DNA from 2 places in the uncultured Stenotrophomonas sp. genome. Region 1 is predicted to be linked to the other one. Evidence: riboswitches for the same ligand, from Rfam matches in the RefSeq annotation. Region 1 holds a riboswitch; the other holds the start of a gene.
The links. Region 1 has a riboswitch for glycine ahead of RWO33_RS14765 (trimeric intracellular cation channel family protein). Riboswitches for the same ligand answer to the same signal wherever they lie in the genome.
Positions count from the first base shown of each region.

Region 2: linked by a shared signal. The riboswitch ahead of gcvP (aminomethyl-transferring glycine dehydrogenase) and the one ahead of RWO33_RS14765 (trimeric intracellular cation channel family protein) in region 1 are both predicted to bind glycine.

Region 1 covers NZ_CAUQPH010000096.1:8,038-12,439, forward strand. Annotated here, with positions in the region: gene RWO33_RS14750 (3-deoxy-7-phosphoheptulonate synthase) at 1-334, shown strand, start outside; gene RWO33_RS14755 (DUF1778 domain-containing protein) at 514-783, shown strand; gene RWO33_RS14760 (GNAT family N-acetyltransferase) at 788-1,273, shown strand; gene RWO33_RS14765 (trimeric intracellular cation channel family protein) at 1,289-1,906, opposite strand; glycine riboswitch at 1,996-2,086, opposite strand; glycine riboswitch at 2,107-2,189, opposite strand; gene RWO33_RS14770 (GIY-YIG nuclease family protein) at 2,234-2,500, shown strand; gene RWO33_RS14775 (hypothetical protein) at 2,497-2,814, shown strand; gene RWO33_RS14780 (NAD(P)/FAD-dependent oxidoreductase) at 2,787-4,097, opposite strand; gene RWO33_RS14785 (glutathione S-transferase) at 4,247-4,402, shown strand, end outside.
Region 2 covers NZ_CAUQPH010000031.1:8-4,409, reverse strand. Annotated here, with positions in the region: gene gcvP (aminomethyl-transferring glycine dehydrogenase) at 1-2,112, opposite strand, end outside; glycine riboswitch at 2,197-2,298, opposite strand; gene RWO33_RS08145 (hypothetical protein) at 2,435-2,581, shown strand; gene RWO33_RS08140 (multidrug effflux MFS transporter) at 2,593-3,816, shown strand; gene RWO33_RS08135 (hypothetical protein) at 3,866-4,252, shown strand.

The DNA of each region.
Region 1 (4,402 bases):
TGCGGCCAGCCAGACCCTGGCCAAGGCGAAACTGCCCGCGCGGTTGATGATCGACGCCAGCCACGCCAACAGCAGCAAGAACCCCGAAAACCAGCCCCTGGTGATCGCCGACATCAACGCGCAGCTGGTGGCGGGTGAAGAGCGGATCGTGGGGGTGATGGTGGAAAGCCACCTCGTTGCCGGCCGCCAGGACCTGGTGGAAGGCCAGCCGCTGGTCTACGGGCAGAGCATCACCGATGGCTGCATCGGCTGGGACAGTTCGCTCGCCGTGCTCGAGTCGCTGGCCGAGGCGGTGCGTGCGCGGCGCGCGCGTCGTGTGGCGGAACCAGCCTGAGGCGCGGGGCCGGCCGCACGCCGGCCCAGCGACAGGCACTGTCTAAGGTATTCTCGAACTTATTCAAAGAAATCAATTGGATACCTTGACTGTCGCGCGCCAGACTTCACTCCTTCCTTGAATCCGGCCGGATTGTATGTACAATGTATGCACAAGCCACTACTGTGCGAGTGCTTCCCATGGGAACCGCCAGCAAAGTCATCAATTTCAGAGCGCCGGCCGACAAGCAGGCCCTGATCGATCGCGCCGTGGAGATCAGCGGGGTCAACCGCACTGAATTCATCCTCGATGCGGCATGCGACAAGGCCCGCGAAGTGCTGGCGGACCAGACCCGGTTCGCGCTGGACGCAGAGCAGTTGCAGCGCTTCAACGCGCTGCTGGATTCACCGCTGGAAGAAAACGCAGCGCTGCGCCGCCTGTTGAGCACGCCCGCACCCTGGGAGCGGTAAGTCCTTGCGTCTTTCCGCGCCCGTTCCCCTGCACGCCGGTCTGTCGGTCGATGACTTCCGCTGCAGCGCGCCGGCCCTGGAAAAATGGTTGCGTGAGCGCGCGCATGCCAACCAGGCATCCGGCGCATCACGATGCTTCGTCGCCTGCGACGAGCACCATCGCGTGATCGGCTACTACGCGCTGTCAGCCGGTTCGATGTCGCATGACGCGGCCCCCGGCCGACTTCGCCGCAACATGCCCGATCCCATCCCGGTCATCGTCCTGGGGCGTCTGGCGGTGCATGCGGACTGGACGGCACAAGGCATCGGCGAGGGATTGCTGAAGGACGCGGTGCTGCGCGCCTTGCAGGCGTGCGACCAGGTCGGGGCGCGTGCATTGCTGTGCCACGCCATCGACGCATCGGCGAGGACGTTCTACCTGAAACATGGGTTCGTCGTTTCGCCTGCCCATCCCATGACGGTGATGCTGCCCCTGTCGATGGGCAGTTGAGCCTGCGGCGGTGCCTCAATGCACCTCGTCGCGATACACGAACTTCGGCATCTCCCACTTGAAGTGGATCGCCAGCAGACGGAACGCGAAGCCACCACCGAGACACCACAGCGTGGCCGCGTTGAGCGACATGCCCAGTTCGAGCAGGCCCAGCCACGCCGCGCCGGTGAGGAGGGTGATCACCGCATAGAGTTCCTTCTGGAAGATCAGCGGCACTTCGTTGCACAGCACGTCACGCAGGACGCCGCCGAACGCACCGGTGAGCATGCCGGCGATCAGCACGATCGGCACCGAATGCCCACCGTCGCGCGCTACCGCACAGCCGATCAGGGTGAAGCAGATCAGGCCCAGGCCATCGAGCACCAGGAAGGTACGGCGGAAATGGTGCATCCAACGCGCCACCCACGTAGCGATCAGCGCCGCGCAGATGGTGAAGCCCAGGTACTCGGGGTGCTTCACCCAGCCCAGCGGGTAGTGGCCCAGCACGATGTCGCGCAGCGAGCCGCCGCCCAGCGCGGTCACGCAGGCGATGATGACCACGCCGAACAGGTCCATGCGCCGCCGCCCGGCGGACAGGGCGCCGGTCATGGCTTCGGCGGAAATGGCGATCAGGTAGATGATGGACAGCAGCATGCGGCAGCTCCGGGTGGGGCAGGCTGGGACGGAAACGCGCACGCACCGCGGCAGCGCCGCAGCACTGTCGTGGGGTGGGAATCCGTTGCCGCTCCCGCTGTCCTTTTGCCTGAGAGTTCGGTGGCCAGGCCACGTGCCCCTTCGGCGGGTCATTGAAGACCTCTCTCCAGATCGGCGTGTTGGATGCATGGTTGGTGGGCTATCGGACCACCGGCCTGAGCGATTATGGGAGCCTGCGCCTTCGGCGGGCGCCAGCGCGGCGCCTCTCTCCTGCATCCGGGGCCGATTCTAGCAGCCGCCAGCACCGACCCGGTGGATAATGCCGGTATGCCCGCTGAACCCACCCCCTGGTTTGTATACCTGCTCGAATGCCGCAACGGCAGCTATTACGCCGGCATAAGCAATGACGTGGAGGCCCGTTTCCAGGCCCATCTGTGCGGCAAGGGCGCGCGCTACACCCGCGCCAACCCGCCGGTGAAACTGTTGGCCATGCGCGCTTATCCCGACCGCTCGGCAGCCTCCAGGGCCGAATGCGAGCTCAAACGCCAGCCGCGCGCACGCAAGCTGGCCTGGCTGCAGCAACCCCTCCCATGACCGACATCGACCGGGCCAAGGCGCGCGCAATGATCGGCAAGACGGTCCTCGCCGGCATCACTTACCTCGACGTCGACGGAAACGCACTGGAACATCGCCAGATGGCGGGCGACGTACTACGCATCAATGCCGAGGAAGGCGTGGTACTGGCCAGCGCTGTCGACGGCGAGGAACTCTTCCTGCCACCGACACTGGACCACTACGCTGCGGCGGCACCGGGCGACTACACCTTGCGCTCGATCGCGCTGACCATCAGCGACCCGGATTTCCTGTGCACGTGGGACGTTCACCTCGCTCCCGGCAACGATCCCTGATCGGACGGCTTCGGCCGCCGGTCCTCCCGGTCGTCGCCAAAGATGATCCGCGCGCTGCGCTGGTAGCTCCAGTACGCCACCGCCCAGTTGAGCAGCACCACGATGCGGTTGCGGAAGCCGATCAGGAAGAACACGTGCGCGGCCAGCCAGAACCACCAGGCCAGCACGCCCGACAACTGCAGGCGCCCCAAATGCACGATGGCAGCCATGCGCCCGATCGTGGCCAGGTTGCCGAAGTCCTGGTACCTGAAAGGTCCGGGCGCGGGCTTGCCGTCCAGGCGCGCGCGGATGATCGTGGCCACGTGTTTGCCCATCTGCTTGGCGGCCGGGGCCACGCCCGGGACCGGCTTGACGTCGGCCTGGCTGATCGCGGCAAGATCGCCCGCAACGAAGATCTCGGGATGGTCGGCCAGCGTGAGGTCCGACTGCACCGGCACACGTCCAGCGCGGTCCAGCGGTACCTCCAGGGTGCGCGCCAGCGGCGATGCCGCCACGCCCGCTGCCCACACCACGGTGCGTGCCGGAACGAACTGCTCTCCCAGCTGGAAACCCTCGCTGTCGATGTCGCTCACCGCCGTGCCGGTCAGCACCTCGACACCCAGCTTCTCCAACTGTCGCCGCGCCTTCAACGACAGCACTTCGGGGAAGCTGGACAACACCCGCGGACCTGCCTCCACCAGCCGCACCTTGGCGCTGGCCGGATCGATGTGCCGGAACTCGTTGCGCAGTGTGTGCCGCGCGATCTCGGCCAGCGTCCCGGCCAGTTCCACGCCGGTGGGGCCGCCACCGACCACCGCGAAGCTGAGCCAGGCCGCCTTGCGCGCCGGATCCGGTTCGGCCTCGGCGCGCTCGAACGCCAGCAGCAGCTTGCGGCGCAGTGCGATGGCGTCATCGAGGGTCTTCAGGCCGGGCGCGTCGGCGGCCCATTCGTCGTGCCCGAAATAGGCATGGGTGGCGCCGGTGCACAGCATCAGCATGTCGTAGCCGAGCTGGCTGCCGTCGGCCAGGGTGATCTGGCGACGTGCCTTGTCGATGGACATCACCTCGCCCAACCGCACTTCGACGTTGCGCTGGTCGCCAAGGATGTGGCGCAGCGGTGCGGCGATATCGGGTGCGGACAGGCCGGCGGTGGCCACCTGGTACAGCAGCGGCTGGAACAGATGGTGGTTGCGACGGTCCACCAGGGTGATGCGCAGGCGCGCGCCGGCGAGCGCGCGGGTGGCCCAGAGGCCGGCGAAACCACCACCGATGACGACCAGGTGGGGCAGGGGATCGCGGGTCATGCACGGACTCCTTGGCAAGCGACGACGGGCATCGTCGCACGTACCGCAGCATGCGCACGTGTACGCCGGCGGCGGGGTTCAGCAGCGGTCTCACCTGCCGTGCCGATCGGCGTATCGTAGCGGCGCACTTCAATGATCAGGAAACCAACATGCTGAAGATCTGGGGCCGGCAAAATTCCAGCAACGTGCGCAAGGTGTTGTGGTGCGCCGAGGAAATCGGCCTGGCGTACGCGTCCATCGAGGTCGGCGGGCCGTTCGGTGGTACGCAGTCGGCCGAATACGTGGCGATGAATCCCAACGGCCTG
Region 2 (4,402 bases), on a different contig from region 1:
GTGCAGGTTCAGGTGCGACACGTCCGAGCCCCACTTGCCGGGCTTGGCCACGCCGACCAGGGCGTTCATGTTGGCGCCGTCGGTGTACACCTGGCCGCCGTGCTTGTGGATGATCTCGCAGATCTCGACCACTTCTTCCTCGAACACGCCGTGCGTGGAGGGGTAGGTGATCATCAGCGCGGCCAGGCGGTCGCCGTACTTCTCGGCGTTGACGCGGATGTCTTCGACGTCGACATTGCCGTTGGCGTCGGTCTTGGTCACCACCACCTTCATGCCGCACATCTGCGCCGACGCCGGGTTGGTGCCATGCGCCGAATCCGGGATCAGGCAGACGTCGCGGTGGCCTTCGCCGCGCGAGCGGTGGTAGGCACGGATCGCCAGCAGGCCGGCGTATTCGCCCTGCGCGCCGGAGTTCGGCTGCAGGCTCACCGCATCGTAGCCGGTGCATTCCACCAGCATCGCTTCCAGCCCGTCGATCAGTTCCTTGTAGCCGGTAGCCTGGTCGGCCGGGGCCAGCGGATGGATGTTGGCGAACTCCGGCCAGGTCACCGGGATCATCTCGGCGGTGGCGTTGAGCTTCATGGTGCAGCTGCCCAGCGGGATCATGGTGCGATCCATGGCCAGGTCCTTGTCCGCCAGCGAACGCAGGTAGCGCAGCAGTTCGTGTTCGCTGTGGTGGGTGTTGAACACCGGGTGGGTCAGGAAGGCGCTGGTGCGCACCTGGGCGGGCGGCAGCGCATCGGCGGTGGCCGCGTCCAGCGCGTCCACGTCGACGCTCACGCCGAACAGCTGGCCCAGCGCGACGATGTCGGCGCGTGTGGTGGTTTCGTCCAGGCTGATGCCGACCGCTTCGCTGTCGATCGCACGCAGGTTGATGCGCGCGGCGGCGGCCTTGGCGTGGATCGCGTTGGCGTCGATCGCCTTGACGTGCAGGGTGTCGAAGAAGTGCTCGCCGACATTGACGCCGGCGCCGCGCAGGGCAGCAGCCAGGATCGCGGCCAGGCGGTGGGTGCGGCGGGCGATGCGGGTCAGGCCTTCCGGGCCGTGGTACACGGCATACATCGAGGCCATCACCGCCAGCAGCACCTGTGCGGTGCAGATGTTGGACGTCGCCTTCTCGCGGCGGATGTGCTGCTCGCGGGTCTGCAGGGTCAGGCGGTAGGCGGCATTGCCCTGGGCGTCGACCGACACACCGATCAGGCGGCCGGGCATCGAGCGCTTGTAGGCATCGCGGCAGGCCATGAACGCGGCGTGCGGGCCGCCGAAGCCGAACGGCACGCCGAAGCGCTGCGAGTTGCCGACCACGATGTCGGCGCCCCATTCGCCCGGCGCGGCGATCAGGGTCAGGGCCAGCAGGTCGGTGGCCACGGCCACCAGGCCGCCGCGGGCGTGCACGGCATCGGCCAGCGCCTGGTAGTCGCCGATATGGCCGAAGGTGTCCGGGTACTGCAGCAGCACGCCGTAGCTGTCCGCTTCCAGCGCTTCGGCGGGCGTGCCCACGCGCAGCACGATGCCCATCGGCTCGGCGCGGGTGCGCAGCAGTTCCAGCGTCTGCGGGTGCACGGCGTCGTGCACGAAGAAGGTGTCCGACTTCGACTTGGCGGAACGCTTGGCCAGGGTCATCGCTTCAGCCGCCGCGGTGGCTTCGTCCAGCAGCGAGGCGTTGGCGATCTCCATGCCGGTGAGGTCGGCGCACAGGGTCTGGAAGTTGATCAGCGCTTCCATGCGGCCCTGCGAGATTTCCGCCTGGTACGGGGTGTAGGCGGTGTACCAGGCCGGGTTTTCCAGCACGTTGCGCAGGATCACGTTCGGGGTCAGCGTGCCGTAGTAGCCCTGGCCGATGAAGGTGCGGAACACCTGGTTCTTGTCGGCAATGGCGCGGATCTTCGCCAGCGCGTCCACCTCGGTCATCGACACGGGCAGCGCCAACGGCGCCGGCGACTTGATCGAGGCCGGCACGATGGCGTCGGTCAACGCGTCCAGCGAGGCGTGGCCGACCACCTCGAGCATCTGCGCGATTTCGGCGTCGTTGGGGCCGATGTGGCGTTCGACGAACGCGTGGCTGTGTTCAAGCTCGCGCAGGGAAGGGGTGTTCTGGGACATGGCTGGCATCCAAAAGAGTGGGCACGCACGTTCGGAAGCGCGGACGGGGCGTGTCGTGGGCGACAACGATCCACCGGACCCTGCGGTCTTCCTGGGTGCCCCTCTGTCCTTTTGCCTGAGAGTTTGGAAGCGCGCGGCTGCGTGCTTCGTGCCCCTTCGGCGCCGGCACCGGCCGGTCTCTCCAGAGTTTTGGTGCGGGTGGTATCGGGCCTGAGCGATTACGGGCGTTGCGCCTTCGGCAGCGGATGCCTGGAAACCAAGCTCCACTTCTCCCACCATGTAGCCCGCCAATTATATCCCAGCGCCCCGGCCCGCAGCGGCCTTCCGGGAGATGAACGCGCTCACCGTTCCGTACCCGGATGTCGGTTTCGGCATGGAACTGGCGGGTACAACCGCCTATGATGAGCGGATCCTCGTATTCATCAGGCGCCACCCGGTCCGGGCCGGCGCCTTCCGTGCGTTCAAGCACGGTCGCTGACGGAACTTCCGATGACACCCGCTGCCCCTTCGAACCGCCGCCTGGCCCTGCTGCTTGCCGGCCTGGCCATGTTCGGCCCGTTCTCGATCGACACCATCTTCCCGGCCTTCCTGCTGTTGGGCGAGCGCATGCAGGTCGACCAGGTCGCCGTGCAGCAGACGGTCAGTGTGTACCTGCTGTTCTACGGCCTGATGAGCCTGGCGCACGGCCCGCTGTCGGATGCGTTCGGACGCCGCCGGGTGATCCTGGGCGGGCTGGTGCTGTTCATCGCCGCGTCGATCGGCTGCGCCCTGTCGCGCGACCTGACCACGCTGCTGGTGTTCCGCGCGCTGCAGGGCGTGACCGCCGGCGTGGGGGTGATCGTCGGCCGTGCGGTGATCCGTGATCTGTACCACGGCGCCGACGCGCAGCGCCTGATGAGCCAGGTGTCGATGATCTTCGGCATCGCCCCGGCGATCGCGCCGATCATCGGTGGCTGGATCCTGCTCGGTGGCGGCGACTGGCCGTTGATCTTCTGGTTCCTGGTGCTGTTCGCGCTGGTGCTGCTGGTGGCTACCGGCAAGTGGCTGCCCGAAACCCATCCGGTGGAAGCGCGCACGCCGCTGTCGGCAGGCGCGCTGCTGCGCAGCTACCTGCAGATGGGCAGCAACCCACGCCTGCTGCGCCTGGCCGCGGCCGGCGCCTTCAATTTCTCCGGCATCTTCCTGTACATCGCCTCGGCCCCGGTGTTCGTGATGCAGCACCTGAAGCTGGGCGAGGGCGGCTTTGCCTGGCTGTTCATTCCCACCATCGGCGGCATGACGATGGGCTCGTTCCTGTCCGGGCGGATGGCCGGGCGGATCACGGCGCAGCGGCAGGTGGCGATCGGCTTCAGCCTGTGCGCGGTGTCGGCGCTGGTCAACCTGGCCTATGTGCTGGGGGTGGCGCAGATCGCGTTGCCGTGGGCGGTGCTGCCGATCTTCCTCGGCGGCGTGGGCATGTCGCTGATCTTCCCGATCCTGGCGCTGGCGGTGCTGGACATGTACCCGCACCAGCGCGGCCTGGCCTCGTCGATGCAGATGTTCATCCAGCTGATGATCAACACCGTCGTGGCGGGCGCGGTCTCGCCGCTGCTCAGCAGCACGCCGTTGCACCTGGCGCTGGGCTATGCCGGGTTCTTCGCGGTCGGCGCGGCGTTCTGGTTCTGGGAGCGCCGCTGCGAGCGCAGGCGCGATGCGGCGGCGGGCGGGGCCTGAGCCCCGTGCGGTATCCTGTCACCCTTGATGCAGTCCGGAAGTCCCCCTGATGTCGACCACCTCCAAACTGCGCCGTGACCTGCGCCGGCGCCGCGAAATCGAAGAGGCGAACCGCGAAAAGGCCCACGCCTCGCCGGTCGAGCCGCATGCCGAGCTCCGCGACCAGCAGCGTACGCTGCTGGCCGGCGTGGTCCGTCGTGACGGCGAATGGGTGCTGGGCATGGACGGCCGCATTGCCGGGCAGACCCCCAGCGCCGCCCGCGTGCTGGCGCTGATCATGCAGGCTGCTGAACTGCACGAGCGCCAGGGCACGCCGGTGCGGCTGGTGTATTCGGACGCGTTGAAAGACGCCGCCCACGCCGAAGCCAAGGCCGAGGGCAAGGATTTCGAGCAGTTCAAGACAGATCTCGCGGCTTCCCTCAAACCCAAGGCGTAGAGCAACGCCCTGCGTGGCTGCGCCATACTGCGCGCGCTCCCAGCAAAAGCGGCTGCCGGTGAATCGAGTGCCGGGCCCCCATACCCTTTCCGGCGAATGTCCCCCGGCGTCGGCCGGAGGCCGACACCTCCTCCTTTACTTCGCCTCCAA